4 regions of the Vibrio sp. SCSIO 43133 genome follow, and region 3 is predicted to be linked to each of the others. Evidence: predicted binding sites of a transcription regulator. Region 3 holds the regulator's gene; each other region holds the start of a gene.
The links. The regulator PurR, encoded in region 3, represses purine synthesis genes. The targets are predictions, from matches to a motif close to TNANGNAAACGTTTNCNTNA.
Positions count from the first base shown of each region.

Region 1: the regulator PurR is predicted to act here: its motif matches at 3,080-3,099, upstream of glpX (class II fructose-bisphosphatase).
Region 2: the regulator PurR is predicted to act here: its motif matches at 3,939-3,958, upstream of JKJ11_RS09590 (phosphoribosylaminoimidazolesuccinocarboxamide synthase).
Region 4: the regulator PurR is predicted to act here: its motif matches at 4,913-4,932, upstream of JKJ11_RS05585 (inosine/guanosine kinase).

Region 1 covers NZ_CP068024.1:249,051-257,341, forward strand. Annotated here, with positions in the region: gene JKJ11_RS01210 (5-carboxymethyl-2-hydroxymuconate Delta-isomerase) at 1-291, shown strand, start outside; gene JKJ11_RS01215 (DUF805 domain-containing protein) at 305-730, shown strand; gene JKJ11_RS01220 (DUF3135 domain-containing protein) at 780-1,109, opposite strand; gene JKJ11_RS01225 (helix-turn-helix transcriptional regulator) at 1,242-1,862, opposite strand; gene glpX (class II fructose-bisphosphatase) at 2,012-3,019, opposite strand; gene zapB (cell division protein ZapB) at 3,361-3,603, shown strand; gene JKJ11_RS01240 (TetR/AcrR family transcriptional regulator) at 3,750-4,403, shown strand; gene JKJ11_RS01245 (DHH family phosphoesterase) at 4,501-5,496, shown strand; gene JKJ11_RS01250 (murein hydrolase activator EnvC family protein) at 5,518-6,648, opposite strand; gene gpmM (2,3-bisphosphoglycerate-independent phosphoglycerate mutase) at 6,805-8,291, opposite strand, start outside.
Region 2 covers NZ_CP068024.1:2,006,381-2,014,671, forward strand. Annotated here, with positions in the region: gene JKJ11_RS09565 (DUF3334 family protein) at 237-911, shown strand; gene JKJ11_RS09570 (DUF2786 domain-containing protein) at 1,051-1,734, shown strand; gene JKJ11_RS09575 (tetratricopeptide repeat protein) at 1,777-2,799, shown strand; gene JKJ11_RS09580 (hypothetical protein) at 2,939-3,127, shown strand; gene JKJ11_RS09585 (hypothetical protein) at 3,411-3,821, shown strand; gene JKJ11_RS09590 (phosphoribosylaminoimidazolesuccinocarboxamide synthase) at 4,067-5,173, shown strand; gene JKJ11_RS09595 (hypothetical protein) at 5,245-5,631, opposite strand; gene JKJ11_RS09600 (DEAD/DEAH box helicase) at 5,873-8,227, opposite strand.
Region 3 covers NZ_CP068024.1:2,394,382-2,402,672, reverse strand. Annotated here, with positions in the region: gene JKJ11_RS11350 (alpha/beta fold hydrolase) at 1-132, shown strand, start outside; gene JKJ11_RS11345 (putative signal transducing protein) at 110-445, opposite strand; gene JKJ11_RS11340 (TVP38/TMEM64 family protein) at 445-1,128, opposite strand; gene JKJ11_RS11335 (TfoX/Sxy family DNA transformation protein) at 1,248-1,838, opposite strand; cyclic di-GMP riboswitch class I at 1,954-2,041, opposite strand; gene purR (HTH-type transcriptional repressor PurR) at 2,221-3,225, opposite strand; gene torD (molecular chaperone TorD) at 3,528-4,181, opposite strand; gene torR (two-component system response regulator TorR) at 4,462-5,172, shown strand; gene elyC (envelope biogenesis factor ElyC) at 5,284-6,177, opposite strand; gene cmoM (tRNA uridine 5-oxyacetic acid(34) methyltransferase CmoM) at 6,292-7,074, shown strand; gene mukF (chromosome partition protein MukF) at 7,086-8,291, shown strand, end outside.
Region 4 covers NZ_CP068024.1:1,140,325-1,148,615, reverse strand. Annotated here, with positions in the region: gene hisG (ATP phosphoribosyltransferase) at 1-227, opposite strand, end outside; His leader region at 268-404, opposite strand; gene JKJ11_RS05595 (Na+/H+ antiporter NhaC family protein) at 631-2,232, opposite strand; lysine riboswitch at 2,346-2,529, opposite strand; gene JKJ11_RS05590 (H-NS family histone-like protein) at 3,072-3,479, shown strand; gene JKJ11_RS05585 (inosine/guanosine kinase) at 3,533-4,837, opposite strand; gene mnmA (tRNA 2-thiouridine(34) synthase MnmA) at 5,079-6,188, shown strand; gene hflD (high frequency lysogenization protein HflD) at 6,221-6,838, shown strand; gene purB (adenylosuccinate lyase) at 6,981-8,291, shown strand, end outside.

The DNA of each region.
Region 1 (8,291 bases), 1.5 Mb from region 3:
GGGTTGCTGGAAGACTTACACAGAGTCACGCTAAACTGTGGATTATTCGAGAAAGATTCTGTGAAATCACGCTCTTTACGTAGCCACAATTGGTTGATTGGTGAGTATGGAGACAGTGAAGATTTTGTTCATATTAGCTTTGAACTTTTGTCAGGTCGCACTGAGGAACAGAAAAGAGAGCTTTCGAGAAAGTTAATGGAAGTACTTCGAGAGCAGGCGGGACATATCAAGAGCTTGACGGTCAATGTTCGTGATATGGATAAAAGCTGCTTTCAAAAAATTACCAATTAAAAGAGATTATGTGATGTCGTTTAAATCGTTACTGTTTTCGTTTCAAGGTCGTGTGGGACGCAAAACATTCTGGATGTGGAATGTCTGTTATTACCTTGCCATTATGATTTTTGCTCAAGGTATGAACGTGCTCTTCCCTGCATTGGTACATATTTTGTTGCCAATCTTCTTGCTCATTATCTTGATTCCAGATTTGGCGATTACGGCAAAGCGTTGGCATGATCGTAATAAATCGAGTTGGTGGCTATTGTTGAATATCCCATTGGTCTTTGGTCGAATGAGCCTGCCGACATTGGATCCAGCAACCGCAGCTCAGCCGTCCATGGTACAAAGTGTTATCTCCTTTGCTGCGCTGGCTTGTGGTTTGTGGATATTAGTTGAATGTGGCTTTATGAAAGGCACAGAAGGCGAAAACCAGTATGGACGTGAGCTTCAATAAAATTGACGAACAATCAAAAAGGGAAGCATGGCTTCCCTTTTTTGTTGGTTTAGCGCCATTCTTCAGGTTTAGAGAAAGGCAAAATATCGGCGCTTTTGTTGCTCTCTGACGCTTCTCCATTTAAGGCTTGCGAGAATTTAACGATTTGACGATGCAATTCTTGACGTAATAACACATTGGCGTGAATGGGGTTTTTGGCGCGCTGTAAAACCCGTTCAATGTGAGATTGTTGAGCGTGCAGTCGAGGCTGCATCTCATCAGAACAGGTAGCGATAAACTGCTGGGACAAGTCGTGACGCAGTCGACTCAACTTCTCGGGGTTGTCCTTGGCCATTGCGGCTAGTTCATCGAATGACGGTAGAGTAATAGGCGTTACCATGTACGTTCCTCACCAAAAGAATCTCCATGCATATAATCAGCGTAGGAGTTAATGAGAAAAGACAAAATAAAACTGTAAATAGTCTCAGGAGTGAGACGAGCCAGCAGCGTTGCTATGAGCTGTTTATTGAAGTTAGCTTCTGTTGCTAAAGATATATACGCAGCGACGAGCACCTTGAACAATATGTTCGTCTCGTTGAACCGAAATATCGTTACCAACGAGGGCTTGAAAGACATTCAGCTCAGACTGACACAGAGTTTCACAGCGTTGTGCGGCTTTACAGATTGGGCAGTGATTTTCAATTAAGACAAAACCATCTTCAACCTGTTGAAATTCAGCCATGTACCCATCCTTATCGCGCAGTTCAGTGAGTTTCTCTACTTTACTTTGTAGGTCGGGAAGGCTGTCAAAATGAGGACGATAAGTCGCGAGGGTGTTTGTTTCGCGCTCTTTGGATACTTTATTGAGTCCTTCAGTACCAAACACTTGTTCAATTGCATCAATAAACTGAACCGTTAAATCACTGTGGCGATCGGAAAACTGGGCATGCCCTTTGGCAGTGAGTGACCAATGTCGATTCGGTCGACCTACTTTAACTTTAACATCTTCAAAACGTAGAAATCCTTCCTCTTCTAGGCCCTGCAAATGTTGCCTAGCGCCCATCGTGGTGATGTTTAAACGTGAAGCAATCTGTTTAGCGGTGACTGCGCCTTCTCGTTTTATGATGTCAATAATTTGGTCAGTGGCTTTCATTAGTGCGTCCGTTTCTCTTAAATCAGCCTATGGATAACGATAGTTGGGGTATTATGGCGAATAAGGTTAATAAAGCAAATTATTTACTATCTTCATAATAGATGAAAAAAACGCTGGCTACAGCCAGCGCTTTATCTCAATAATGGCGATTATAAGATGATATCGCGAATCTCTGGGTCTTTACGCTCTAAATAGTGCGTTGATTTAATACGGCGAATAGTACGGCAGCGGCCACGAATAAGCAGTGTTTCACTGGTCGCGATATTGCCCTGACGTGTGATGCCTTCAAGCAGGTCACCTTTAGTAATGCCTGTTGCCGAGAACACCACATTGTCACTACGTGCCATGTCTTCCATGCGAAGCACAATGTTGGCTTTGACACCCATTTGTGCGCAGCGCTCAAGTTCAAGTTCACCCGCTTTACGATTTTCTTCGTTATCGCCTTTCACTTCATGACGTGGAAGTAAGCGACCATGCATGTCACCATCTAGAGCACGAATAACAGCGGCAGACACTACGCCTTCTGGTGCGCCACCAATGCAATACATAACATCTACTTCACTATCCGGCATACAAGTCAGAATAGACGCGGCTACATCACCATCTGGCACAGCAAAAACACGTACGCCCATGGCTTGCATTTCAGCGATAACGTCATCATGACGTGGCTTTGCCAGTGTCGTAACCACAAGCGTATCAAGAGATTTGCCTAAGGCCGCTGCAATGTTGGTTAAGTTTTTAGAAAGTGGTTTTTCTAGGTCGATAACCCCTTTAGCGCCCGGGCCCACTACCAACTTTTCCATGTACATATCAGGTGCTTTCAAGAAGCTGCCTTTTTCACCAGCGGCTAGAACAGCAAGTGCGTTCGACTGGCCCATTGCTGTCATGCGAGTACCTTCAATAGGGTCAACCGCGATATCAACAGCGTCACCACCAATACCAACTTGCTCACCGATATACAGCATAGGTGCATCATCAATCTCACCTTCACCAATAACGATTTCACCTTCGATATCGGTTTTGTTCAGTAGGCTGCGCATGACTTCTACTGCGGCACCATCCGCAGCATTCTTGTCGCCACGTCCAAGCCATTTATAACCTGCTAGGGCGGCACCTTCGGTAACTCGTGAAAAAGCCATTGCTAAATCGCGCTTCATACTGACTCCAATTAAATGAAAAATGACAAAAGGATTTATGGCGCGAATTCTAGCATATCCAAAAGGAAACGTTTGCTTTTTTGTGGTTTTGGTCGCTATCTTGTCGCTAAGTTATGATTACTCATTGAGAAAGTGCAGGGAGAAAGGTCAGAGTAAAGTGATAGCAGGGAAGGTTTGACAAGTTTTAGGTAAAGCTTATGTCATTTTGCGATGCTTTTTTGACCGAATGGTGAAAAATCTGCAATATAGGGCGTGTCTATCTTCTCTATGCTGAGTAGAATGGGACAATATAGAGTATGAAGTCTTTTCATGTCACAGAATTAAATTAAGGGTAGGCCGAGATGTCTTTTGAAGTACTGGAACAACTAGAAGCAAAAATTCAAACTGCAGTTGACACAATCGCGCTTCTTCAAATGGAAGTTGAAGAACTGAAAGAAGAAAAAGTGCAACTAGCAAATCAAGCGGAAGAGCTACGTAATAGCCGTGAAGAATTGGTTCAAAAGACTGAGCAAATGCAACGTGAGCACGGCCAATGGCAAGAGCGTATTCGTAACCTGCTTGGTAAAATGGACGAAGTAGAGTAATTCATTCGTCAAACGTATTCGAAAGCACTCATTTGAGTGCTTTTTTTATATCATTTGGTCTAACCAGTGCGACTCACCGTCTCATGACTTTTCGTACACAACTTGAGCACGTATACTAACCCCAACTAGGGAAAGGAAAAGTTAGAATGAAAACACGTGACAAAATAGTGTATGCCGCCCTCGACTTATTTAATTTAGATGGCGAGCGCAACGTGACGACCAACCATATTGCTGCTCATATCGAGATTAGCCCAGGTAACCTCTATTACCACTTTCGCAATAAACAAGAGATAGTGAGAGAGATCTTTGCGCTGTATTCGCAAGAGCTCATTGAACGTTTTACTCCTATCCAAGGTCAGCAAGAAAGTTTGGCGCTCCTCAAGCACTATCTTGATTCTATCTTTAATCTAATGTGGAAATATCGTTTCTTCTACGCCAACCTGCCAGAGATTCTGCAACGTGATCCTAAGCTGCACGAAGAGTATATTGAGGTTCAGGAGCGATTGCAGGGTAACTTAGTTAATATCCTAAGAGCCTTTGTTGAACTCGATTTATTGACGATTAACGAGAAAGAACTTAAGTCATTGGTGACCACTCTGCATATGATGGCGGTTGGTTGGTTGAGCTACCAATCGGCGATGTCACCGAAGACTCAAATTACTGAAGAGGTAATTCAGCAGGGTATGCTACACATGATTAATGTCGTGAAGCCACTATCAACGGCAAAAGGTCGTGAACAGCTGTCTCTACTAGAAGATGGTGTAAAAATGATGGGGTCGACAGACAGTCGCTCGCTCTAACGGCATGATATATAGCCAATTCATCTTGTTACAAACCCTGCTATCTTAGTAGGGTTTGTTGTTTTAGACACCAGATTAATTGGAGAGTGACGACGGGATGGCTGATAACGAAATGAAAGCAAAAGCACACTATGATGTATTCAATGGTGATGCCGATGGTATTTTGTCATTGCTGCAATTGCGATTAGCTCAGCCGAAAGAAACACAGCTGATCTCAGGGATTAAGCGTGATATTGCGCTGTTACAACGAGTCCCCGTCGCAGAAGCAGGCTCTGTTACAGTGCTTGACATCTCCATGGATAAAAACCAAAACGCCTTAGATGAGCTTTTGGATCATAATGTGCCTATTGCTTATATCGATCACCACAAAGCATCAACTATTCCCCACAGCGACATTTTGGATGCACATATCGACCTTGATGCCAATACGTGCACCGCACTGATTGTAGATAAGCTATTACAAGGTCAGTATCGAACTTGGGCGATTGCTGCGGCCTATGGAGATAATATGTTGAGTAGTGCTGAGCATTTAGCGAATGAGCTTAAACTCACGCACGAGCAACGACACTTTCTCAAGCAATTAGGAACCTTGGTGAATTACAACGGTTATGGAGAGAGCTTAGCTGATCTGCATTTTGACCCAGTCATCCTTTATCAGGCGTTATTGGCATACCCTGACCCGTTTGATTGCCAGAAAGACGCCTCTTCTCCGTATTACACTCTTAAATCGGCGTTTGAGAGTGATGAAATAGCGTTAGAGGGAACGGAAACTGTCTTTGAGTCGGACATCTTGAAAGTGGTAAAGCTGCCAGCAACGCCAGCGGCGAGGAGAATGTCGGGGACTTGGATAAATCGCTTGGCGAATGAAGCGCCTGACCAAGCTCATATTTCGTTAGTGCCGAGAAGCGGCTCGAGCAAAAGCGCTAGTTATACCGTTTCAGTCAGGGCTCCGCTGAACAATAAGCAAGGCGCTGCTGAGATTTGTAGTCAGTTTGCCACAGGTGGTGGGCGAGAGGCGGCAGGGGGCATCAATGAGTTGCCGGAGCATGAGGTAGAGCGACTGATTCAAGTCGCTCAAGAGTGTTATCGCTAAGTACCCACACTTGGCTTTACGTTATCGTTTTAGCCAGCTTTTTGGGTTTTGTACTTTACTGTTGCGGCGGATTTCGAAATACAGCGATGAGCTTGATTGACCGCCCGTGTCACCAGCAAGTGCGATGGTCTCTCCTGCGGAGACTTTATCCCCTTCTTTTTTCAGCAATGTCTGGTTATAACCATAAAGCGTCATGTCACCTTTACCATGGTCCAATAGTACCACCAGTCCGTAGCCGCGTAGGTAGTCGGCGAAGACGACAGTACCAGAATAAACAGACTTTATAGATTCTCCGTAATTAGCTTGAATAACCATGCCTTTCCAGTTCACTTGTCCAGTTTGCTTGGTCCCAAAGCTATGTAGAACTTTCCCTTTTACCGGCCAAGGCAGCTTACCTTTCTGTCGAGCCAGACCATCCATAGGTACTTGATTGCGCTTAGCGGCTTTGGCGATTTCCGCCTTCAAGCGTGTTTCATTACGTTGCAGTTCAGCTAGGTAGGTCTTATCGCTTGAGATGCTCTTTCTGATTTTAGATACCGTACTTTTGCGACTGGCTTGGTTTTTCGCAAGAGAGTTTCGCTTGTCTTTTTGTTGCTCGAGTAATTGTGCAATTTGATTACGTTCAAGCTCAAGGGCACGTTCACTCTCTGCCAGCTCCAGTTCAGTTTGTGCTAATTTCTCCAAAGTCTCAGCACGTGCTTTGGCAAGATATTGGTAGTACTGGCTAATACGGTCTTCATCTGGATTGGTACTAAACACATTCGAAGCTGAGTTGTTCTGCTTGGTCACGTAATAGGTTTGCACCAACTCGGCGAGGATCTTTTGCTGTTGTTTTTTCTGCTCGGTGAGCTCTTCGACTTGTTGATGAAAACTATCGAGGTTGCGATTAGCTTGAGCAAGTTGAGCGGTGGTCGATTTTATCTCTTTCTCAATGTTAGAAATGCCGACTTCTTGTTGACGCAAAGACTTTTGTAATTTATCGAGCTCTTTTTGCTGCGCAGACAGTTCTTTCTGTTGGCGTGTAATTTCGCTCTTTACGCCAGTCAGTTCATTTTGATTGGCTAAAGTGAGAGTCGGGTACGTAACAAGCCCGATGCTAAGAATCCATGCCGATATAGAGGGGATGAAAGGCGTTTTATTATTGGGTTTCATTCTACTTCCGTTAAAAATACCGACCAAGTCTGTTCGTGCCCAGATGCGCAACCACCATTATATCCACACTTAGGGCCAGAGGTGCAAGCATACAAAAACGCCGATGCGTATGCACCGGCGTTTTATCAAGCTTATGTCATTACTTTGCGAAGCTGATTACTTAACCAGTACGTCGCCAGACATTTCTGCTGGAATTTCCATGCCAGTCATAGAAAGCATAGTTGGAGCTAGATCAGACAGCTTACCACCTTCTTTGAACTCAACCGCTTTATCACCTACGTAAATTAGCGGTACTGGTAGGTTAGTGTGAGCAGTGTGAGTACCACCTGTCTCAGGGTCCACCATCATTTCAGCGTTACCGTGGTCAGCAGTGATCAGCATTTGACCGCCAACTTCTTTAATCGCTTCAACCACTTTACCTACACTTGCGTCTAGAGCTTCAATCGCTTGCTCAGCGGCTTCGTATACGCCTGTATGGCCAACCATATCTGCGTTTGGATAGTTACAGATAATAGTGTCGTATTTACCTGACTTGATAGCCGCAACCATTTTTTCAGTCAGCTCTTCAGAGCTCATCTCTGGTTGTAGGTCATAAGTAGCCACTTTTGGAGAAGCAACAAGTTGACGCTCTTCGCCGTCAAATTCGGTCTCAACACCACCGTTGAAGAAGAAGGTTACGTGTGCGTACTTTTCTGTCTCAGAAATACGTAGCTGAGTTTTGCCTGCTTTAGATAGCCACTCACCGTAAGTGTTTTCAAGAGAGGCTGGTGGGAATGCACACGAAAGTGGGATATCAGCTGCGTATTGAGTCAGCATAACGAAGTCAACCGCTGGGAAGACTTTACGCTCGAAACCATCAAATGCAGGTACGAATGCACGAGTAATTTCACGAGCACGGTCAGCACGGTAGTTCATGAAGATAACGGCATCGCCATCAACGATAGCAGCTGACTCTTGGCCTTCTGCACGAATTTCTGTTGGTGCAACGAATTCATCGTTTTCATCACGAGAGTAAGCCGCTTCTAAACCTGCAACTGCAGAATCAAATGTGAAGGCACCTTCTGCTTGAGTCAGTAGGTCGTACGCTTTTTCTACGCGATCCCAGTTGTTATCACGATCCATTGCATAGTAACGACCAACAAGAGACGCTACACGGCCTTTGCCTAGCTCTGCAAATAGAGCGTCAAAACGTTGCAGTGAACCTTCCGCGCTACGTGGTGGTGTGTCACGACCGTCTAGGAAGCAGTGTAGGTAGATTTTCTCTGCGCCACGCTCTGCTGCCATTTTCACTGCAGCGTAGATGTGATCTTCGTGAGAGTGAACGCCACCTGGAGACATAAGACCCATTAGGTGAACCGCTTTACCTGCTGCGATAGCTTTATCCATTGCCGCAACAAGGATTTCGTTTTGACCGAATTCACCGTCAGTAATAGATTTTGTGATGCGAGTAAGGTCTTGGTATACCACGCGACCAGCACCAATATTGGTGTGACCCACTTCTGAGTTACCCATTTGACCATCCGGTAGACCTACGTCCATGCCAGAAGCCGAAATTAGTGTACGTGGATTGTTTGCCCACAAGCCGTCCATAACTGGAGTTTTTGCGTTGTTGATTGCGTTGCTTGCGTTGTCTTCACGGTAAC
Region 2 (8,291 bases), 390 kb from region 3:
TAAAATAAAAAGTTCACCTACTTAGTCGCATGGTCGTTTAAATAAACGCGTTTTTAATTATTGTACGTAGCTGAAACCGAATAGATTTTATAGGTATTGGACACTTTACAACAATTAAAAATGTGATCAAATCGGAAAGTCATAGCGATTGACTATGGTTTATGCCTTTTCAAGAGGTTTGCTTCGTGACACACTCCTTTAACCACGGAAGAAATGATTAAACGAAGTAATCAATAATGAAGAAAACCAAAGTAATCACCACCGAAGATATTCTGTTAAAACTCTGCCAGTCCGTTTCAACTGTTTTGACCTCTGCGACACAATCAAGTGTGACATACTCAGCAATGGTTCAGAAAATCACCAAAACCACGTTAAAACCTGACTTTGGCTGCTTCGTCCTCTTTGATGGCGGTTTCTCGGGTTTAGTGGTTATTAATTTCACTTCACAAGCAGCACTTGAAGTTTACAGTAATTATATGCGTCACATGGGTATGCCTGAGGAAGAGCTCGCAATTCACCACAATGCAGATGAAGTTGGCGATGTCCTCGGCGAACTCATGAATCAGCTTGTTGGCGACTTCACCAATAAAGTTCGCAAAGAACTACAGACCAACATTACCCAAAACCAACCGAAAATGTTGTCGATCAACAAGCAAGTGGTTCTGTCAGTCGACACAAACTTAGAACGACCTCAAGCCCGTCGAGTTACCTTCTCTACAGCTAATAACAACATTTTTTATCTTGAGTTTGCTATGGACAAAACCGAGTTTATTCAAATGGAAGAGTTTGAGATTCAACCAGATGAGTGCCCAGATACCATTATTGAGCAAGCCATCGCAGCCAAAAAACAGCGTACAGACACCAAACCAGAAAACGACAATCAAGATTTGCTCGATGAACTAGGTATTTAAGCGGCGGCTCTACAGATTCTCTTGGGACTCGGGTTACCGCTCTGAGTCCCACCCTACATCTTCTGCCCTTCCCCTTTTAGCTGAAAATCGTTAAAATAGTGCCCTTTTTCTTTCGCGGTACAGAGAACTCAGATTGTCGATGGATAAACAGAAAGCCCTCAAAAAGATTGCTAAGTGCTTAGAATTAGGTAACTCAGCGAACGTCAATGAAGCAGCCAATGCCATAAAAATGGCACACCGCCTCATGCTCAAATACGGCCTAGACAAGGACGATATTGAGTTTATTAAGATGGGTAAAACACAATCGACGCACTTACTGCCTACAACGATAAGTTCTACACTGCTGCGGGTGATCCGGGGCATCAATACCAAATTTGGCGTCGAAGCTGTTTTACTCAACCATAAAGGTCTAAAGCGAGTTGAGTTTATCGGCGAAGCTGACCGTGCCATCTTTGCAGCTTTTGCTTTTGATATCATTTATCGTGAGATGAATGAGCAAACGGGTCAGTTTAGAAATAGCTTCGCAGGTTCTGGTACTTCAAATACAGAAGTGACAAAACGTGTTAATTCATTTGTCTCCGGGTGGATAGAAGGCGCGCTAGAAAAACTGCCTGTTATTGCCCCTGATGATGAATCGGCAAATAAAATTAATAACTATATCGATAAAGAGTTCAAAAACATCGATAGAGAGACATTCAAACAGCAGCTAAGAGAAGCGATGAAAAATATCACCGCTGACTACGAAGTTGGGCTGAAAAAAGGTCGAAAAGTATCGGTTAATCGTCCGATAGACGGCGCTCAAGCACCAAAGATGCTGAAATAGAAAGACCACACAACAAGGAGAGCGATAAATATGAGGATCAACTTGGCAAAGACATGCTCCAAGTTACTGTTTGTTTTTATCGCTCTGTTACTTTCATTCTCCTCTCTCGCCTCCATTGCGCAGCTTGAACAACAGGCACAACTTAACAATGCTGAAGCTCAGTACCGTCTAGGACTGGCATATGAGACTGGTGAAGGTGTTCGCAGAGATCTCAGTTTAGCAGCTTACTGGTATCAACAAGCGAGCGAAAACGGACATCGCGCGGCAACCTATAATTACGCACAAGCACTAGAATATGGACGCGGTATAAAATCCAATCCTGCAAAAGCCGTTTTGCTCTATACGAAGCTCGCCGCTGAAGGCGACCATTCTACTTATGGAAAAATCGCTCGGCTTTACCGCGATTTTAATATCGACATTGCCAACGAAGATCAAGCCGTGATTTGGTATGATCTCGCAAGAACCCAATCAACCGAGTTTGACGCCGAATACGCGCTCGCTTTGAAAAAACAATTCGATGCTCATCAGTTAAAGCAAATTGCAGCGCTTAAGCAGCAAGAGCAATCTGTCACAAGTACACAGACGAGCCTAACAACATCTAACTCAGTACCAACTACCCCAAGCATAAACTGGTCATTACACCTAATCTATATCTCAATTCTATTGAGCGCTTGCTTCGCTGCATTGATGTTTTTCAAGAAATTCAATACAGCAAGCCAACACCGCCGCTCATCAATTCAAGAGATGAAAACAAGGCTCTCTCAACAACAAGACCTGATCACTAAGCTCAAATTACAACTTAAGAACGCCGCAAATCTTCAGAAAAGAGCATCATCCACAGCATCTAGTTCAACCACTTCTGCACTTAATGATGCTTACCTTCGTTTTGGCTTCACTCAAGGACAAATTAACAACTTAACACCAAAGCAAGTAAAAGCACGCTATAAGCAGTTGTGTCGTATTTATCACCCTGATGCTCAAGGTAGTGATGATGAAATGAGGCAATTAAACCTTGCTTTCAAAGCGATCGTGGAGCATCTAAAAGCCACTCAAAAGATCCATTGATATACCAATTTCTCAGAAAATCGCAATCTTGAAAAACATTTGAAACAAATTAAGAAACATTTATTTAACATTGCATGCAATTTTATGTCATAATACGTCCCGATAATAACACCCGTACAAATAAGGGTGGGGAGTAAAAATGCATACATTCACTATCGAAGGTTTCTGTGATTGGTGCCAAACGCCAAGTTTTGTGACCAAGCATGAGTATATAGACGGTCTATGTCACCACTCATGTGAAAAGTGTCTGAGTTTCGCCATTATGGACGTTAAGCAGTTCAATCAAGCAGAAATCGAATTTAGAAACCGATCGTCAGCTCAATCCTAAAGGAACCGCGCCTCTCTTAGAGAGGCGTTTTTGTTTCTCAATATCCTTATCTATTGTCACCCAGTAAAACCATTGCTCTATACAGTATTCTTATACAGTAGTTGTTAGCTTATACCTGTGTAAAACGAAAAGTATGAGATTGCCGCCCATTCCAATAGAAATTTTAATAATTAAATATCAACAACTTAGTTTATTTTGTCGTTTTTTTATGCAAAAAGTGCTTGATCTTTTTACGCCCAAAAACTACTGTATACACATACAGCATGTATAAAGGAACAGGGTTATGTTGCTCAACAATACAATTCACTCACAATACAATGTCCCAAACCAATACCGAGTTTTTGATGATCAAGGAACTTCACAACAGCTTCGTCGAATTCAGGATGATGTACTTGAAAAGGTTTCGCAGCTGGCTTCTAAGCCACAGTGGATTTTGTTGACGGCAGAATGTCCTCGCCCTTCAATTGGACAAATCATGCACTTTCATAAACTAGGTAACCATATGGTTCAGATGAAGGCTTCATTGCATTTATCGCAGTATCAGGTTGTCAAAAAAGCCATTCGCTCAGGTAACGCGTGTGCTGTTATCGCAAATGGTGAGTTCTCTCTAACAGAACAAAATCAACTTCAAGAATTGGCCGCTGACTATCAATGCGAAGTCATCTTTCTTGGTAAAGACAGTTATTTACATTAATCCAAATTCCGACCACTCGTTAAGTTAATCATGTAATCCCTTTTTTATGACGGTAAGTACTTGTTCAATAGTACTTACCGTATTTTTTATCCTCTCTTTAGGCAACTTATATAAAAATTGCGCAAACGTTTGCTATTTTTCTGGCAGCATAGAATAGTTCTGGTATGATGCGTGCAGCAAAGAGTATTACCACTCCCCATAATCGTCGCACTTTTTACGACACAACATTAGATAGGAATGTCTCCATGAGTCTCGCTGATCAAGTTCTAGCTGTAAACGATGATCTACCAATCCGCACTGATAAGCCTGTTCATAGCGGCAAGGTTCGTTCGGTTTATTGGTTGACCGAAGAGGATAGCCGCCGCCTAATCAAAGACAAAGGCTACGATGTTGCAGAAGATGCACCGTTAGCCATTATGGTTATCAGTGATCGCATTTCTGCCTTTGATTGTATCTGGCGAGGTGAAGGTAACTTAAGGGGCGTTCCTGGCAAAGGCGCCGCACTCAACGCGATTTCTAATCACTGGTTCCAATTGTTTAAGGATAATGGTTTAGCGGATAGCCACATTCTAGATATTCCTCATCCATTTGTCTGGATCGTTCAAAAAGCAAAACCTGTAATGATCGAAGCTATCTGTCGCCAATACATTACCGGTTCTATGTGGCGTGCTTATGAGAAGGGTGAACGCGAATTCTGCGGTATCACTTTACCTGAAGGCTTAAAGAAAGACTCTAAACTGGATGACGTCCTAATTACGCCTTCAACAAAAGGTATCTTACGTGGTATCCCTGGCGTCCCTGAAGCAGATGATGTAAACATCACACGCGACAACATTAGCGACAACTTTGCAGCGTTTAATTTTACGAATGCAGCCGACATTGATGGCTATGAAAAACTTCTTAAAGAAGGCTTCTCCGTCATCAGTAACGCTTTGGAAGCTATCGATCAAACGTTTGTTGATACCAAATTTGAATTCGGCTACGTTACCGATTCAAAAGGCAAAGAAAAGCTCATCTATATGGACGAGGTTGGAACACCGGATTCTTCCCGCATTTGGGATACTAAAGCGTATCAAGAAGGCGATATTGTTGAGAACTCAAAAGAAGGCTTCCGTCAGTTCCTGTTAAACCACTTCCCTGACCCCGATATCCTTTTAAACAAAGAGCGTATGCCAGAGCGTGAAGCACTTGCAGCCGACAACGAACTTCCCCTATCTGCGCTTATGGATGTTTCCAAAACATATGTTGGTATCGCAGAGAAAATTACTGGTCGCAAGATTGAATTAAGCAGCAATCCAAAGCAAGAAATTATAGACATACTTCGTACCAACTACGACCTCATCGCAGACTAGGTTCCTAGTCGCTGCGCACATCAAAAAAGGGAGCTTAAAGCTCCCTTTTTGGTTACATGGCACAACGTGATCTAGTGAAATTCAGCGATTAATATATCTTCGTTAGGTATCACGACAATTTTCACGTTACCTTTATCTTGAATAAGCTGAATCTGTTCAGATTCTAGTGAGTAAGGCATAACAACCTTAAGACAAGCGATATTTTCTTTGCGAGCGATTTTCATCAGCGCGACCAAATTCGACTCATCACTTCGTCGACTCGATAATGCACTTAGCGCTTTCTCCCAAAGACGGCTATCTGGATCAATATTCTGATTTTTTGTACTCTCTTTCCACGCTTCGCCAAACACTGGCGCTACAGAAGTGAGCGCTTCAAGGAACGTCCATTTTTTACTACAAGATGCACCGAGGAAACTGGTGTAATCAAATTCTACCGGCGATGTTTTCTTGTCACACATAACCACTCCCAATTACAGAATGCTATGCAACTACTATTATTCAAACTTTCTTATATAGCAATAGGATATATAAAAATCATCTTTTATACCCTACTTAGACTTCAAAAGGTGATATAAAAATCCAAATAGCAACATAATGTGAACAAAAGTACATCACCACAATGCCACTTGGTTAACTATGTATGGCACATCTATCAATAGCAGCATTCATCCATCTTTTGTTGAGTAAAACATCACAAACTCAACGAAGATCTAACACTCGACTCGCCTTCTTGTACTTTACTTTCCATCCAGACCAAGCAGGCAGTTCTTTGCGTTTAGGATCGTCTTTTCGAGAGCCTGAATGGAAGTGGACGTGTATAAGCTTGCCTTTGCCAAAATACTCGACAGTTAAACGCAGACCACTTAACTGAATGACCAATGGGTACTTAGCTGCAAAATCTGAATACTCCCAATCTGGAACGCCGTTAAACACAAAATCTCGCTCATCAATAAGCTCAAGATCTTCAAATGAACTTACACCGAGCATTGACAGTTGTTCAGCTATCCAAGACTCCAATGATACTTCGTCTACTGGACCGGTTTGGTCAGATAGACCCAGTTCAACATACAGCTTCCAATGCAGCATACGTTCGGTAAGCTGTTCTGCCAACGTGGGAAAGATAACTCCTTCAATGATCGATTGGGCGATGGCTTTCAAAGCGACATTGCCTTTAGGCGCAATCCTGCGCTCCGCCAGTTTGCGACCTGCATACATCAAATGTTCACAATGCTGAAGACCCTCGTCGGTCTCGATAGTTTCTCCGCTCACCCATTCCCCAACATTAAGTTCTTTGAGCTGAGTGATGTCCACAGGTAAAAGTAATGTGGCCAGTGTCATCGTCTGTTTAACGCCTCGGCCAGGTAAGCTATGAGTGGCTAATACCAGCCCTGCTTCTGTTTTCGGTTTAATTCGATTCTGTCTCCCTAACAGCACTTCGACAAAACCGTTACCAAAAGCGTCACGTCGCCGCTCTCTTCTCACATACAGCAAGGCGTTGTTCGCTTGGATAATTTGCTTTATCAATTCATCACGTTGATATCTAGAAGCCACTTCCAGACTCGGCAATTCAAATACACTACGCATCTGCTCCGATAACCCTTGTGCTTCACGCAAACAATCTTGGTCGACCGTCAAGCCTGTGTACTGCTTGCCTCTTACTAGGCCAATAAGAATACTTGCGTCACAACCTAACGGCTCTTCTAGGTCCAGCTTGATCAATAGCTCTTCATTACTGGTGATTTGAAACAGTTTACCTGTCGCACATAGTGCAGCCGTTAGGTCAATCATAGCCTCCTTCAGCGCTCGTGAAGGCATCTTAGTGACCAAATCAGCGTAAATAGTATCAATCGGTAATGGGTATAGCTTTTTTCCATGCTCAGTAATGCCAATATCATCTATCGCACCAAGTTGTAATAACTGCTCTTTGGCGGCTTGAAGTGATTTATCAGGTATCGCATCAATGAATTCGAGATCGTTAAGCGCTAACCCACATGTCGCAGCAGCCAACATAGGCTCGACAATAGATTCACGTTGAAGTTCTGGTGGGGTGACCAGATCAAGAGCAGCATGCTCACCATAAAGACGGATACATGTTCCTGCCATTACTCGTCCTGCTCGGCCAGAACGCTGAGCAGCACTCGCCTTAGAAATATGAGTCAGCATTAACGTGGTTTGTCCGTTACGCTGTACATTTCTTCTTTCTAATCCTGAATCCACAACAACCGCGATATTAGGAATCGTCAAAGAGGTTTCCGCAACATTTGTTGCAATCACGACCTTGCGCTTATCTTGAACTGACATTGCAACAGAACGCTGTTGCTCAGTCACAGAAGCATGCAGCGGCGCTAGAATAAGGTCATACTGCTCCGCAAGGGGTTTTAGCGAGGATACTACCTGCTGAATTTCCTTTCGCCCAGGAACAAACACCAAGATATCTGCTGCAAGCTCGTCTAACAATGGCTCAATCGCACTTTTAACACGTGTTTCTAGATGCCTTGCATCAGGCAGTTGTCGACTGTCGTTTCGATGGTGCTGAACTGCCACATCAAACACTCTTCCTTGTGCGACCAAGCGCTCGGCATCAAAGTAGTCAGCTAGCTTTTGACCTTCAATGGTAGCCGAAGTAATTACTGTTTTATGAGTTTGATTGCGCTTTAACATCGAAACCAGTAAGTCGGTGTCCCAACGTCGTTCATGAAATTCATCCACAATAACCACATCAAAGCTCTTCAGGCGGTCTTCGGCATACCACCTCAAGGCGACACCTGGCGTGACAAACACCACTTTTGACGCCTCGGTATAACAGTTTTCAAGCTTGATTGCATAACCAACGCTTTCTCCAACCTTTTCACCAAGTCCATGCGCCACGAAGTGTGCCAGCGACGTACAGGCAATTCGTCTCGGCTCTACCACCAGCACCCGTCCTTGCTCCATCGACCAAAGAGGCAATCTCGTCGATTTTCCTGAACCCGTTTCAGCTTCAACGATAAGGTGTGATTGTTTCAGGGCTTGTTTAAATTCTTGTTCAATAGAGTCAATAGGTAAGACTGTCATTTTGCTTTGCTAATCAAGGTCGTTGTGAAGGAGTATACCCATAGCAGGATTAACATTCGACTCA
Region 3 (8,291 bases):
GAAATGGTGGCTGAACATAAGTCCAGCCAACTATTAGAGATTAAAGATTGTGGCCATGTTTGTAATGTCGAGAACCCCGAAGAGTTCAATCGTCACTCAATTGCCTTTATTAAGTCGGTGACACCTCAGTAGGCGCTAACGCTTGGCAACTCCAACAGGCGCCAAACTGCGCTTCATTCACTTCATGACACCTTGGACACACCCAATCCCTTTTTTCCAAATCTGCTTTTAACTGTTCTTGCCACTCGGCTATGATAGCTTTCGCTTTAACATGTTGTTTGTTATCGATTAGCCAGACATAAGGCAAGGTATTTTCATCAAATGGCACTTCACCTCGAAGCGTGTAAACCCCTTCACCTCTAACTTCACAAAGGATTCCTTCATTTTTCAATTGTTGTTGAACGATATGTGCTTCCGTCGGACTATTGCCAATAAAAACCTTCATTATTCTTGTACCTGTGGTGAGCGAGAAATTCGCGCCATAATCCACTTAGCAATCAGTGGAAATAATCCCAACAAGGCAAATGAAGCTAAAACTGCTGGGGAAACGATACCTGACAAACTGTTAATATTGGCGAGCTGTGTACCGGCATTTAAGTAAACCGCAGTTCCAGGCAACATGCCTAGCTGGCTCACTAAATAGTACTTTGACACTTTAATTGGTGTTAAGCCCATTAATAGGTTGATTAAAAAGAACGGAAATACCGGAATCAATCTTAGCGAGAATAGATAAAAAGCCCCGTCCTTTTCTACACCTTTATTGATAGTTTCTAACTTTGAACCGAACTTGCTTTGAACCCAGTCACGCAATAAAAAGCGACTACTCAAAAATGCAATGGTTGCACCAATGGTACTAGCAAAAGAGACAAGAAGAAGGCTGGTCCAAAAGCCAAATAAAGCGGCACCTAGTAACGTAACGACTGCAGCTCCCGGAATTGAGAATGCGGTAATGGCAATATAGGCAAAAAAGTACACTAATGCGGCAGTAACAAAATTCTGACTGATATATTCGCTGAGTGCAGCTTGCTGAGCCTGAGCATTTTCCAGTGTTAAATATTGTCCAAAATTAACACCTAGAATGATAATGACGGCGAGAAGTGCGATTCCGAGTATTAGCTTTTTGCTCATGATGCTGTCCTTGTGACGACTCTGTATTAGTTTAGTAGACAGGGCGTGGATAGATTTACTTTCATCATAAACTAAAAAAATCAGCCGTTAGGCTGATTTTTTGTATAGAGCGATAAGGGCTAGTTTATAAGACTGGCCAATTCTTCTCTTTTATTTTGCGGAATCACGGACCAGTGCGTGCCATTAATGGCACCCTCTAGCGCCCAAAGTAACTCAAGACCTACAGTATTTGAGTGAGTTCGTTGGATTGCTTTAAAAGCCTCCACAGAACCTTGCTCTTGCAGATCGTATACCGATTCAATTCCAGCTTTCTTAAGCATACGCTCAGTAGCCAGTCTTAAATTAGGTAAATCTTTGAGTCGATTGGGTTTTGTTTCCGACTGTTGCACTTTTTCTGTTTTTGCGAACTCTAAGGCAGAGCGAGCATGAGTCAAGATAACATCCTGATCTTGCCAACAGTCCTCAGGGAGTGCGAAATACTTAGTGACAACGGGGAACCCACGCTTCTTATAAACGTATGGCTTGTAGCCAAGTTGCTTAAATTTAGCGATCGTCTGACGGTTAGTTCTGATATGTAATTTGTTATTCACTGCTAATGCAAACATGGTATCGTCAATAAAGATACCAAATCCACCAAACATAGAACGAGACTTAACTCTTCCAAGCTGAGCGAACAATTGCATCGAGTTTTTTAGTATAGGATTGTCCATGCTTATTCTTTTCTCGGTGTTATTGATTGTGTCACCAAAATCAGGTCCGAGAGTATAGCAAACGGGTGTCAGCCTTCTGTTAGCGGTAAACCAAAAGAATGCTAATACCTTTGCCATCGGTAACCCCGCTACCTATCAAATAAATTTGGTTTAGGCCGGTGGCTTTGCGTCCCACCCTTTCAAGTGGTTTGCCCTGTGCGTGACATATTTAGAATAAATGAAAATGACTCACATCTATGACGGTTGTATGGTAAAAGTGTGATATTGCTTCAGATAATCGATTGGGATTTGTGCGGGAGAGTGTGTCGAAACAAACAATAAAGCGTTCAGTTTATTGGATGAGGATCAAAAAAAAGTGCCTAGAAAGGCACTTTTTTCAGGATTATGTGAGTTTTTTGACAGAATCACGTTCTACAATCTCAGGGTGCATTTCGAAAATGCGTTTTTCGTGACCTTTATCTTTGATTCGTTCTAGAAGAATCTCAAACGCATTCTTACCTACACGACGCTTCGGTTGGTGCACTGTTGTTAGTGGTGGAGAGAAATACTCAGCCAATTCGATATTGTCATAACCGATAACGGAAATATCTTCTGGAACTTTTACACCTAATTGTTGCAGGCGACTCATTAAACCGAATGCCATGGTGTCGTTGAAGCAGAATACGGCAGTTGGACGAACTTCCATTGCTGCAATACGGTTAGCGGCAATCACGGCCGTATCACATTCGAAGTTACCTTCTAAGATTCGGTCATCTTTCATCTCGATACCCGCTTCCGCTAGAGCACGCTGATAGCCGACAATACGCTCTTGGCAAACGGCTTTCTCTAGGTGTCCGCTCAAGCATGCAATGTCAGTATGACCGTTATCGATCAGATATTTAGTTGCGAGATAGCCGCCTTCTTCCGAGTTATCAATGATCTTGTCGGCTTGAGAGCTTTCTGGGCCCCAGTCCATAATCACTTTCGGAATATCTGAATGACGGTCTAGCATTTCTAGTAGCTCTTCAGTTAAGTCGGAGCACATAACCAAAATGCCATCAACACGTTTTTCTGCGAGCATGCGAATATAGTCGCGCTGTTTCTCGTAGACACCACCCGTGTTACATAGGATTAAAGTATAGCCTTGGCGATAGCAGTAGCTTTCAACACCGTCGATGACTTCCGAGAAGAACAAGTTTGTAGATTGAGTGACAAGCATTCCAATCGTTTTGGTCGAGTTACATTTCAAACTACGAGCAACCGCACTTGGTGCATAGTTAAGTTCATCTACCGCTGCCATCACTTTTTCTTGTGTGGCTTCTGCTACAAAACGAGTTTTATTAATTACGTGAGAAACGGTGGTCGTTGAAACGCCAGCCAGACGGGCGACATCTTTGATTGTTGCCATAGCTATATCCTTTTATCGCGGAGTGCTATTAATAGCCAATACCGCTTCGAATTCTGGAAGCCAATATATGGGTTCCTAATAAGTAGTGCATTCTGAATGAAAAAACCGCTTTTCAGCGGTTTGGTTCAACAGTTCGACAGATTATTATTGTGCTTGTTGAATACCAAAGCGGCTTTTGCATTTAAACGGCGGATTGTAGTCTTCCCCATTGATACAAGCAATCACTTATACAACAAATTTATAGATAAGGCGCACTTTTGTCTGTAACGGTGAGTGATAAACAGTACATGCGCCTCAAAATCTTAGGCTTGATCACCTTTTAAGTAATCAAGATCTAGCTTGATGAGTGCTTGAAGTACTGTTGATACCGCGGCGTAAAAACCAAACTCATCGTGCTGCTGACATTTAGTCACGAATTGTGGCACCCAAGTTAGCAGGTGTTGTTCAATAAACTCTGCTTGCTGCTCCATCGCCTCATTCATGTGAGCTTCTGACTCTAATTCGTTGGAACGAATAATGAGGTTCCCGAGAAAATCGAGCTCAATAGCCAAATGATCCGCTGGTTCGTTTAAGTTTTCAGTTACCGCAATATTATGCTCCGCAAGCAACTCTGACATCACTTGAGCGGGTTTGTCGTTTAACAGACCTGACTCACCAATATATAAAGAAGCATAAGGTAGCGCCCCATGCTTATCTGTTTTCAAAAACAGATCACAAAAATCAGCAGACAACTCAAGTTGGGCATCTTCTCTTACTTGCAGTCTGTTTAGTGCGTCGACCATAGAGGCGATAGGAGCTGATAGTGTTGGGTTTTCACCCAGTCCGGTAAGGAAAGCGCGTATATCTGGGCTTTGATATTGCTCGAGTTCTTCTGTGGTTAGTTCTCTAGCAAAGAGGCTCGAAAGCCACCAGTATAATTCAGCACGTTGTTCGTTAAATGCTTTGATTTCTTGCATTTTCTTATCTCCAAAAGTGTTATCTCTATTTTAGCTAATAAAGATGAACAACAGTAATCATTGATGTGAAAAAAAAAGACGAAAAATGAAGGGTTGTGAAGACATGGTCATGTGGAACAAGGTTTTTGGATAAATCTCTGTTGCATATCTGAAGTTAAGATTTCTATTTGTTTTGAATCAAGAAAAAGCAAGTTTTCTTCAATTCACGTCAATGTAGGCTAGAATTGTGACTAATTATGAATAGAATGACTCTGTCATTGAAAGATTGAGATAGAAAGACATGAAATATCACGTACTAGTAGTGGAAGATGATGTCGTTACGCGCAGCAAACTAGCGGGTTACTTCGAAAGTGAAGGTTACTTGGTGAGTGAAGCGGAGAGCGGCGAACAAATGCGTCAGATTCTACAGGAAGCCAGCATCGACTTGGTGATGTTAGACATCAACTTGCCGAAAGAAGATGGACTGATGCTAACGCGTGAATTAAGAAGTCAATCGGATATTGGCATCATTCTAGTGACGGGTCGCACAGATAGTATCGACCGTATCGTTGGTTTGGAAATGGGCGCAGATGATTATGTGACGAAACCATTCGAATTGAGGGAACTCCTAGTCCGCGTCAAAAATTTGCTATGGCGTATTTCTCTAGCCAGAAAACAACCTATTATTGAAGAATCGGTGCAGAATGAGAACTTGATTTACTTTGGTGAATGGGTGTTTGACAAGCAACGCCGTTCGCTAAGTAACAATGGAGAGCCAGTAAAACTCACTAAGGCAGAGTACGAACTCTTAGTAGCACTATCGGCATATCCTAACCAGGTACTTAGCCGAGAGCGTATACTTAATATGATTAGCCATCGAGTTGACGCGCCAAACGACCGCACTATTGATGTTTTAATTCGTCGCATGCGTGCGAAGATGGAGCTGGATCCGAAGAACCCACAGATTTTCATTACTGTTCACGGTGAAGGGTATATGTTCGCCGGTGATTAGCTTTCTATTCTGTTGCAATCATGACATAAAGTCCGTTGCAACTAGACTTTTTGAATAGTCGAAAAAAACGCCTCACTTTATAAGTGTGGCGTTTTCTTTTGTGCCTGACTTTTATTGAGCGTTTGCGGCTTCTTGCGGTTCTTCAGGAGCAAGCTGCGCTTCAATGTCTTGCTCAGTGATCTTATCTACACCCTCAGAAGACTCTAACTCAGAAACGGAAGGTAAAAACTCTTGGTTACCTTCGTTAGCCACCCAATCACGAAGGTTTTGCCATATTAACCCCATGGTCTCGTGCCAGTACCGCTCAGTTTGCTCCAAGTAGCGAGATGATGGCGTATATTTCTGCCATGCTTGCTCGATGTCTTTTTGTGCTAGGAAGTTAGTTGGCGCCGGGAGTGGGTTTAAGCCTGCAGCTTCAAATTCGTGCATAGCGCGCTTCATATGGCTAGCTGACGTCACCAAAACCAGCTTCTTATTTTGCACGAATCCAGCAGCTTGTCGGGCTTCTTCCCATGTGTCTTTTGCTGTTTCCAACAAAATGATATCCGGTTTAGCAATACCTAAAGCAAGGGCAACTTTCGCCATGGTTCTAGCGTGACTGACACCGGTACCACCATCATAACCAGATAGAATTAATTTAGCGCCTGGATACATTCTGAGAATTCGGATACCTTCACTTAAGCGCATTAATGAAGCTCGGCTCAGTTCTGAAGTGGGCGGAATTTGGTCGTCGACCACGTGCCCACCACCAAGGACCATCACGTAGTCGATGGTTTCATTAATGGGTAAGAACGCACTGTATTGGCGCTCAAGTGGCATTAACAGGCGGCTAGATAAGGGTTGGAATGAAATAAGAAAAGTCCCACACAGAGACACGAGAATAATCACGCTTCCTAGTTTACGGCGTGCCGTAAACATGATGAGAACTAAGCCCAAGAAGCCAAGAATTAACATGGCAGGTAAAGGCATTAGTAATGAAGACACAACCTTTTTCAGCTCAAACATAGAATAATAGTCCGAAAAAACACCACTTAACGCTAAAAAAGGGAGTTGCCCCTTTATTCCTGTCACTTATATGACAGAATAGCTGTACAACTGGTTATCTTAACTCAATATACCGTGATGCAAGACCGAAATTTCGACGATATCGCCCACAAATTTGCAAAAAATATTTACGGCTCAGAGAAGGGTGAAATCCGCCAAACTATTGTTTGGGAAGACTTAACCCAAGCTCTCGCTGCGCTGGATGATACAAGAAAAAAACTAGAAGTTTTAGATGCAGGTGGTGGATTAGGGCAAGTTTCGCAACGAATTGCTGAGAGAGGACACAAGATCACATTGTGTGACCTCTCTTCTGAAATGCTCAAGTTGGCCAAGGCAGATGTTGAAAAAAACGGGCTACTCTCGCAATATCGCTGGATACATAGTCCAGTACAGCGTATTGCAGAACATATGAGTCAACCAGTAGACCTGGTGTTGTTTCATGCCGTTATGGAATGGTTAGCTGAACCTAGACCCGCTCTAGAAGCGGTTTTGCAGCAAGTGAAACCTGGTGGTATCGCTTCTGTCATGTTTTACAATCATCATGGATTGGTATTTAAGAACGTCATATGTGGCAATATTCCTCATGTACTTGAAGGCATGCCGCATAGAAAAAGATTTAAGCTTCAGCCACAAAAAGGGCTGAAGCCAGAGGAAGTGTATCAATGGATAGAGGATGCGGGATTTGAAATATGTGGCAAATCTGGCATTCGTTCATTCAGTGATTACATTGGCAATATGCAATACATGGGAGACTACACCGCTGAAGATGTTCTAAAAATAGAACAGCAGCTGTGTCGCCAAGAACCCTATCTCTCCATGGGCCGATACATACATGTATGGGCGAGGAAAAAACAATAACAGGAAAGACCATGAGTGATAACACTCTGATTGCAGATGACCGACCGATTGATGAACTTGTCGGCTGGGTCAAACAGCATGATTTTGCATTGAATCTTTCCACTGAACGGCTGGCATTTCTCATATCCATTGCGGTATTGAGTAATGAAAGATTTGATGAAGAACTTGGGGAAGGGGAACTGCATGATGCGTTTAAGATCGTCACCCAACAGTTCGAGCAAACGGGCGAAGCGACCGCGTTTCGTGCCAATAATGCAATTAATGAATTAGTTAAACAGAGGCTGCTAAGTCGTTTTACCAGTGAGGTAAACGATGGCGCGAGCATCTACCGTCTCAGTCCACTTGCGATTGGCATTACGGATTACTACGTCAGGCATCGTGAGTTCTCCAAGCTCAGACTCTCTATCCAGCTTTCAATGGTGGCGGATGAAATGGCGAAAGCCATTCTCGCGGCTCAAGAAGGCGGAACGGTTGGTCACTGGCGCAAGAACGTATTTGGCGTTTTGAAATACTCAGTGGGTGAAATCTTCGACCAGATTGATTTGAACCAACGAGTTATGGATGAACAGCAGCAGTCAGTCAAAGTGCAAATCGCAGAGCTACTCAATAAAGACTGGCGAGAAGCAATCAACAATTGCGAAGCTTTGCTGTCTGAAACCTCCGCGAATCTTCGTGAGCTTCAAGATACTCTGCAAGCAGCTGGGGATGAGCTACAAACTCAAATTCTAGATATCCAAGAGATCGTCTATGGTGACGATGAGCTTGAGTTTGTGGGAGAGGCGCTCTTTGGGTTGCAAATGAAGCTGGATCGAATCATTAGCTGGGGTCAGCAAGCGATCGATTTATGGATTGGTTACGATCGTCACGTACATAAATTTATTCGTACTGCGATCGATATGGATCAAAACCGTGCATTCAGCCAAAGACTTCGCCAGTCAGTAACTGACTACTTTGATGCGCCATGGTATTTAACCTATGCCGACGCAGAAAAACTCACAGACCTTCGTGATGAAGCTTTGGTGCTTCGTAATGACGAAGTGACGGGAGCTGTGCCACTTGAAGTGGAATATGAAGAATTTGAACAAGTGAATGATGAACTAGCCGAACGTATTGGAGACATGCTGAAAGTGCATAAAGAGCAGGGTGCTCCAATTGATTTAGGCATAGTGCTTCGAGATTATCTTGCAGCACACCCATACACTCATCATTTCGATCTC
Region 4 (8,291 bases), 1.3 Mb from region 3:
AGCTCATTCTCACCAATAAAGCCAAGATCGACGACACCATCCATGATCAAACCAGGGATATCGTCATCACGTACCAACAGTAGATCGATTGGCATATTTAACGAGTGAACAACAAGACGCTCACCCATTACGTTGAACTTAACTCCGCATTTTTTTAGTAGGTCTTGGCTTTCTCTGCTAAGACGACCTTTCTTTTGTATTGCGATTCTTAGGCGTTGTGTTTGCATTGCTGTATCCCTGTACAAGATATTGATTTTAAATTATAAAACGAAAAAACCCTCGGGAGCTTTGGTCTCCCGAGGGTTTAATTCTTTAAATCTTAAATCGAACCTCCGAGAGTTTTACCTATCTCTCGGGTATGCGTTCATCTCCCGAAAGATTAAGCTGGGTGATGATGGTGATGATGAATGTTCATATCAAAATTTAGCATACTTATGTTTAGGTCCTTTGTGTCTGTACCTTCACACTAACGAAGCTCATTATGATTTTCAACCACTATTTTACAGATCAGCGAATTTTTTTTCGTACTCGCCAACAAGTATGATTTGTTATTACGAATAACGGCAAAAGTAGGCCAAAAGACATAAAAAAAGGAGCCTTGGTAGGCTCCTTGATATTAAAGCAATTTATTTACGCATTCGCTTCTTTAGCCATTCTTGCTTTAGATAGAGCAGAAAGAATGAAACAGACAAGTATAAACGTCACTGTTGCAGCACCGAATGACAGTGCTACCGACGTTGTCATACCCAATGTAATAAAGCCGATACAAGAAACAAATGCCACTGACAATGCATATGGCAACTGCGTAGACACGTGGTCAATATGGTTGCAGCGTGCACCTGTCGATGACAAGATGGTCGTGTCTGAGATTGGTGAACAGTGATCACCAAATACTGAACCCGCTAATACCGCACCAAGCATTGGAAGCATCATTGCGATATCCGTTGCACCCGCCATATCACCTGCGATTGGTAACATAATTCCGAATGTACCCCATGATGTACCGGTCGAAAATGCCATAAGACCAGAAAGCATGAACAGAATAACTGGTAGCCAATGGACATCAATATTACCTTGTACAGTTGACGATAGGTAAGCGCCTGTTTTCATGTCGCCAATGACAGAACCGATAGACCATGCAAAGAACAGAATCAAGATTGCGCCGAACATCGACTTAGCACCAATCCACATGGTTGTTGCAATATCAGCCGCAGAAAGCTTCTGTTTCACGACGGTATAGACCGCTGTTAATAAACCAGCAGAACCACCGTAAATTAAAGAAGTACCAACATCCGTATTCTCAAATGCACCAAGAACATTAAATGCAACGCCATCTGCCGCCAGAGCTTGACCACCAGTAAAGATCATCGCTGCTACCATCGCTCCTATAAGGACAACAATAGGTAGAATCAGATCTGAAACTGAACCAAAGTCGCTTTCTTTAATATCCAACTCTTCATTCAGTTCATGAGCTTCAGCAGAATCGTTCTCTTTATCTTTGTCAAAACCAAGACCTTGTTTTGCACGAAGCTCATGCTTACGCATTGGGCCGACATCTAATTGGAACCAAGCAACAGCGAACACCATTAATAGTGCAAATACTGCGTAAAAGTTCATTGGAATTAGGCGAACATACGCGCCAATCGCTGAGTATTCAGTAATACCATGTGAGATAAGAATACCGCTGACGATAGTCATAATGTATGCACCCCAGCTCGAAGCTGGCATAAGCACACACATAGGAGCAGCCGTTGAATCTAGAATATAAGCAAGCTTAGCGCGCGATACGTAAAAGCGGTCAGTAACAGGACGAGAAATCGCGCCAACTGCTAAGCTATTGAAGTAATCATCAACAAAAATGAACACACCAAGGAATGCAGCAAGAAGCTTTGAGCCACGTTTACTTTTCACGCGTGCTTGTGCCCACTCAGCAAACGCTTTAGTACCACCTGACAACGTTAATAACGCCGTCATCATACCGAGTAGCAATAGGAAGCCAACGATACTCATGTTCCAAGTGTTTAGACCACCATCTTCAATAACAACGCCAGATACTGTGTCATAGACATAGCCTGCAGCATTCATTACCGAGTAATCGTTGAGTAGAAAAGCGCCTAATACAATACCTACACCTAGGGAAAGCAAAACGCGACGTGTGATAATCGCCAAACTCAAAGCTACGATCGGCGGTAGCAGTGATAATGGTGACGAAGCAAAATCGATTAAATTCATGATCTTCAAAAACCAGTTTTAATTATGGTTAGAGATCTACTGCAGACATGCGTATCTATAAGTTCATACGCAAACGTTGAACTAAGCGAAAGGGAAGTGAACACTTCTCCCAACCCTACAGTAGCGCTCCATAGTTTAACAATATAATAGACTATGGCAGTGTTGTTCGTTTCGGATACAACCCCAGCGAGAGTGCTTGATATTCAACTCTCACTTCGGCGACAGCGCCTTTTTTTGTCGTTCATTGGCATCACCCCAACGACAAGGACTTTTCGCAGTCGCGCCTCTACATCAAAAGAAAAATCATTCACTACTATGCGTTAGCATGTTGAAAGAATGTTCTTACTTTTGCATTAGGTGGACGTCATTGTACTTACCAAAGCATCAATTGCAACATGAATGTTGCTATCACCTTGTAAACAGTGTTGCGGTTTAGTTATAACGCAGGGTTCAAATCACCCATTAACTACTCAGAGATAAACATTTTTTGAACGACCATCACTGACAACTTAATTTTATAGAAGTTCATTTATATCGAACTCAATCAATTTCGTAATACTTACAAATAAACTATATGTCTAACTAACCACACTTAGTACAATATGCAACAAAATCCACTCAAAGTCCGACTTTTGTGTAGTTCATACTAAGGTTTAGTAATTATTAATGTTCTAATTTCACCTGCTATATACACCACTATGTATTTCTATCGTCGTCTATTATCAGGTTTTTGTAAGAATTATTATATTTCTTCTCTTATCCACTAAGAAAATATTGTCAATTCAATATTTGCTGTTTATTATTAATCCGAACCAAATAATAATCTCATGGGAACTGTCATGTCTGAATTAACCAAAACTCTACTAAATATTCGTAGCCTACGTGCATTTGCTCGTGAGCTAACTTTAGAACAACTAGAAGAAGCACTAGAAAAACTGACTACTGTTGTTGGTGAAAGACAAGAAGCGGAAGCAGAAGAAAGAGCAGCGAAAGAAGCACGCGAAGCTAAATTAAGCGAGTACGCTCAAATGATTGCTCAAGACGGTATTGACGTTGAAGATCTTATCGCTGCGCTATCTGGTGAATCTAAAGGTAAAGCGAAGAGTAAACGTGCTCCTCGTCCAGCAAAATACAAATATGTAGACGCTAGTGGCGCTGAAAAGACTTGGACTGGTCAAGGTCGTACGCCTTCTGCAATCCAAACTGCTCTAGATGCAGGTAAATCTCTAGAAGAATTCGAAATCTAATATCTTTAAGTAATATTAGATTTATAAAAAAAGCGCCTTTCGGCGCTTTTTTATTATCGTTCCCAATATGCCTCTTCAAGGCTATCTTCTTTCTCTGGCAGACCACGAGAAAGACGTGGAGAATGTTGAACCAGCACTTCATAGCTTGCTCGATTTGAGTATTTACATACTTGTGAGAAAGAAGAGTAAGTAAGGTATGGGTGTTGGTGCTTACTTGAGTTTGGCACATTTTCTTTATGGTATTTATTCGCTGCCATATCGTGCAGTAATGCAGATAAAGCTGCGTCGCCCGCACCATTGGTATTCTTGATTTTTTCTGGCCCACCCATATAAGGAGCAATATGTGAATAAACTTTTGTAGGATTTTCACATGCAGATTTTATAGCAGGTCGGCTAAATTCATATCGGTTAAATTCAGCAATACACCCTGGTAATAATGGCAACGAAGTTTCTCTTTTGGCAGCATCCTCTGTATAACCAGCCATAAATAAACCGATTGGTCCAGCAGTACATAAAACAAGATCAACCCAATCAAGTGCTTTATCCGCAGCAGCCAATGGATCTTTTTCACCTGTTAATGCTTCAGCTTCATCCTCATTCATAGCGACAACCGAAACATGCTGTTTCAAAAAGTCTTGCCAATATTCCGGATCATCTTGAATAACGAAGCGAGTTCCCAATGTTAATACCACAGGTACGTCGTATTTCTTCGCATATTCTATTGCCTGCATGGTTGCTTCCGGCATTGGGTCGCCATCTTTGCAACGAACTAAATAGGCTGTTAATACCAACGCTGAGGCTTTCTTAAAAATTTTCTCAGGAATACTCTCAGCACGAAGTTGATTCATTTGACCTTCGCTAATTGCAAAAGTTCGCTCGCCGTCTTCAGTAATTAACGTAAAACAACGTCCAATGGCACCATCAACGCCTTGTAAATAGTTTAAGTCCATACGGCTAGAAGTATTACATAGATATCGATAGCCATAACTACCGATTCGGATATCAGCACTCATTACACCTAACAATACCGATTTGTCATCTGCCAACACAGAAAAGTTATGTAATGTATTCCCTATTGTGCCCCCAGCAAATTCATTGGTAATAAGCTCTTGCTCTTTCAATTCGTTATACAGATTTTCAGCTGCTTGGTCATCAATAACCAAAGAGTGCCCTTTGCTCAGTCCAAATTTCTCAATAACACTGCTATCCACGCGCGCTTCTATATCAACTAGTGTTTGGTCAATACCGATAATATGGGTTCTCGACATTTTTTTGCTAGTTTGAGATTGGCTGACTAATGGGTCACGAGCGTGAACCGGAAAGTAATGCTTCGATTTTCTTTGGCCGGGGAATTTCATAAGGATATCTTCGTAACAGGAATGTAAGGGCGACAATTCTAACTCTGTATAGTTTACCTCGGCAACATAGGCAACCTTAGCAAACGTTTACGCTACAATTTTTTTTATCACTGACCTTGTTTTTCACTCTATTTGTACAAACATTCATGCTCCTAGAAAGTGTGATTTAGTTCGCGGATCTGTATTGCGCCTTCGGTTTCTGCTAGAATCTGCGTCCAATTGATATAGGTGGTATTTTAACATGTCTGATAACAGCCAAAAGAAAGTGATTGTCGGTATGTCCGGCGGTGTAGACTCCTCTGTTTCTGCCTACCTTCTGAAACAGCAAGGCTACCAAGTAGAAGGCCTGTTCATGAAGAACTGGGAAGAAGATGATAATGAGGAATATTGTACTGCAGCGGAAGATTTAGCCGACGCACAAGCGGTCTGTGATAAGTTAGGTATCCACCTACATACGATCAACTTTGCAGCAGAATACTGGGATAATGTATTCGAGTATTTCTTAGCAGAATACAAAGCAGGTCGTACACCAAACCCAGATATCCTTTGTAACAAAGAAATCAAATTCAAGGCATTTTTAGAATTTGCAGACGAAGTTCTCGATGCGGACTATATTGCTATGGGTCACTACGTTAGCCGTACCTTCCCTGAAAACGGTGAAAAGCCGCAAATGCTTCGCGGTTTAGACAGCAACAAAGACCAGAGTTACTTCCTTTATACATTAAGTCACGACCAGGTGGCTCGTAGCTTGTTCCCTGTAGGTGAGTTAGAAAAACCAGAAGTGCGTCGCATTGCTGAAGAGCAAGGCTTAATTACCGCGAAGAAAAAGGACTCGACAGGTATTTGTTTTATTGGTGAGCGCAAATTTACAGACTTCTTGTCTCGCTATTTGCCAGCACAACCGGGTAAAATTGAAACACCGGAAGGTAAAGTCATTGGGGAACACCAAGGTCTGATGTACCACACATTGGGTCAACGTAAAGGGTTACATATTGGGGGCCAAAAAGGTGGCGGCGGTAATGAAGATCCATGGTATGTTGCTGAAAAAGATCTTGAACGTAATGTATTGATTGCGGTTCAAGGTGCTGATCATCCATTACTTAAATCAAACGGACTGCGTGCATCTCAACTTCATTGGGTGAGTCGCGAAGCGATTAAAGAACCAATGCAATGCACAGTGAAAACGCGCTACCGTCAACAAGATATCCCTTGTACGATTATCCCAATTGACGATGACAACATTAAGGTTATCTTTGATGAACCACAAGTAGCTGTCACTCCGGGACAGTCTGCTGTCTTCTATAGCGACAATGTTTGCTTGGGCGGCGGCATCATCGAAGAGCGTATCTAACATTTATTCGTTTATTATCTTAGGAGAGCTACGTGGCTAATACACTTTATGACCGTACAATAGCATTTGCAGGAATTTGCCAAGCCGTTGCCCTTGTTCAACGAGTTGCTAAAGACGGTTACTGTGATTCAGACGCGTTCGAAACTTCTATCAAAGCTATTACCAATATGAACCCATCCAGTACGTTAGATGTATTTGGTGTTGAATCCGACCTTAAAGTTGGACTCGAGTGTTTGGTAAAAGGCATTGATAGCACACCAAGCGGAAGTGAGATTACTCGTTACATCATCAGCTTAATGGCACTAGAGCGCAAACTAAATGGGCGTAATGATGCCATGTCTCAACTTGGTGACAGATTACAAATGGTCAGTCGTCAACTTGAGCACTATGAGCTTCTTGACGAGCAGATGATCAGTAATTTAGCTAGCGTGTATTTAGATGTCATTAGTCCGATTGGTCCTAGAATTCAAGTCACAGGCACTCCGGCAGTACTTCAACAAACCGGCACCCAGCAAAAGGTGCGCGCGCTTCTATTGTCAGGTATCCGCAGCGCAGTGCTTTGGCGACAGGTTGGTGGCAAACGACGCCACCTCGTGTTTGGTCGTAAGAAAATGATCGAACAAGCTCAGATTCTACTCGCTAGAATGTAATCATCGACTCGCGACCTTGTCGCGAGTTATTTTTTCCTACCAAAATAAATTTAGCGCAAACGTTTGCGCAATATTCGTGACAAATGCCGCAGTTATTGGTATAAAGCTCACGAAATTTAGAAACCCAATTCAGGAGAACATCATGGAACTGTCAGCATTGACTGCTGTTTCACCAGTAGACGGCCGTTACGGTAGTAAGACAACTGCACTTCGCAGCATCTTTAGTGAGTTTGGCCTACTAAAGTACCGCTCTATCGTTGAAATTCGTTGGTTGCAAAAACTAGCAGCAACGGATGCGATCAAAGAAGTTCCAGCATTCAGTGTCGAAGCTAACCAGTTTCTTGATGAGCTAGCCGCTAACTTTAGCGAAGAAGATGCGGCGCGTATTAAAGAGATCGAGCGTACTACTAACCACGATGTAAAAGCGGTTGAGTACTTCCTAAAAGAGAAAGTCGCTGGCGTTCCTGAACTGTACGCAGTAAACGAGTTCATCCACTTTGCATGTACTTCTGAAGATATCAACAACACGTCTCATGCTCTTATGCTTAAAGAAGCACGCGATACTGTGGTTCTTCCTGAGATCCGCAATATCATCGATGCGATCAGCAAACTAGCTGAAGAGTACCGTGACATTCCTTTGCTTTCACGTACCCATGGCCAACCTGCCTCACCTACTACTATGGGTAAAGAGATGGCAAACGTTGCTTACCGTATGGAGCGTCAATACAAGCAAATCGAAGCTGTAGAGATCCTAGGTAAGATTAATGGTGCGGTTGGTAACTACAACGCTCACCTATCTGCTTACCCAGAGCTAGACTGGCACAAGTTCAGCGAAGAGTTCATCACTGAGTCTCTTGGCGTAACTTGGAACCCATACACAACTCAGATCGAACCGCACGACTACATCGCCGAGCTATTCGATGCGATTGCACGTTTCAACACGATTCTAATCGACTTTGACCGTGACGTATGGGGTTACATCGCTCTAGGTCACTTCAAGCAAAAAACTATCGCTGGTGAAATCGGTTCTTCAACGATGCCACACAAAGTTAACCCAATCGACTTTGAAAACTCAGAAGGTAACCTAGGTCTAGCAAATGCTGTATTTGCTCATCTAGCACAAAAACTACCTATCTCTCGCTGGCAGCGTGACCTAACAGATTCAACGGTTCTTCGTAACCTAGGTGTTGGCTGTGGCTACGCTATCATTGCTTACACTTCAACGCTTAAGGGTATCAGCAAACTAGAAGTGAACCGTGAAGCGCTTCTTGCTGAGCTAGACAAAAACTGGGAAGTACTTGCAGAGCCAGTACAAACCGTTATGCGTCGTTACGGTATCGAAAAGCCTTATGAGAAACTAAAAGAGTTAACTCGTGGTAAACGTGTAGATGGCGAAGCAATGCGCAGCTTCATCGATGGCCTGGAATTGCCAGAAGAAGAGAAAGCACGCTTG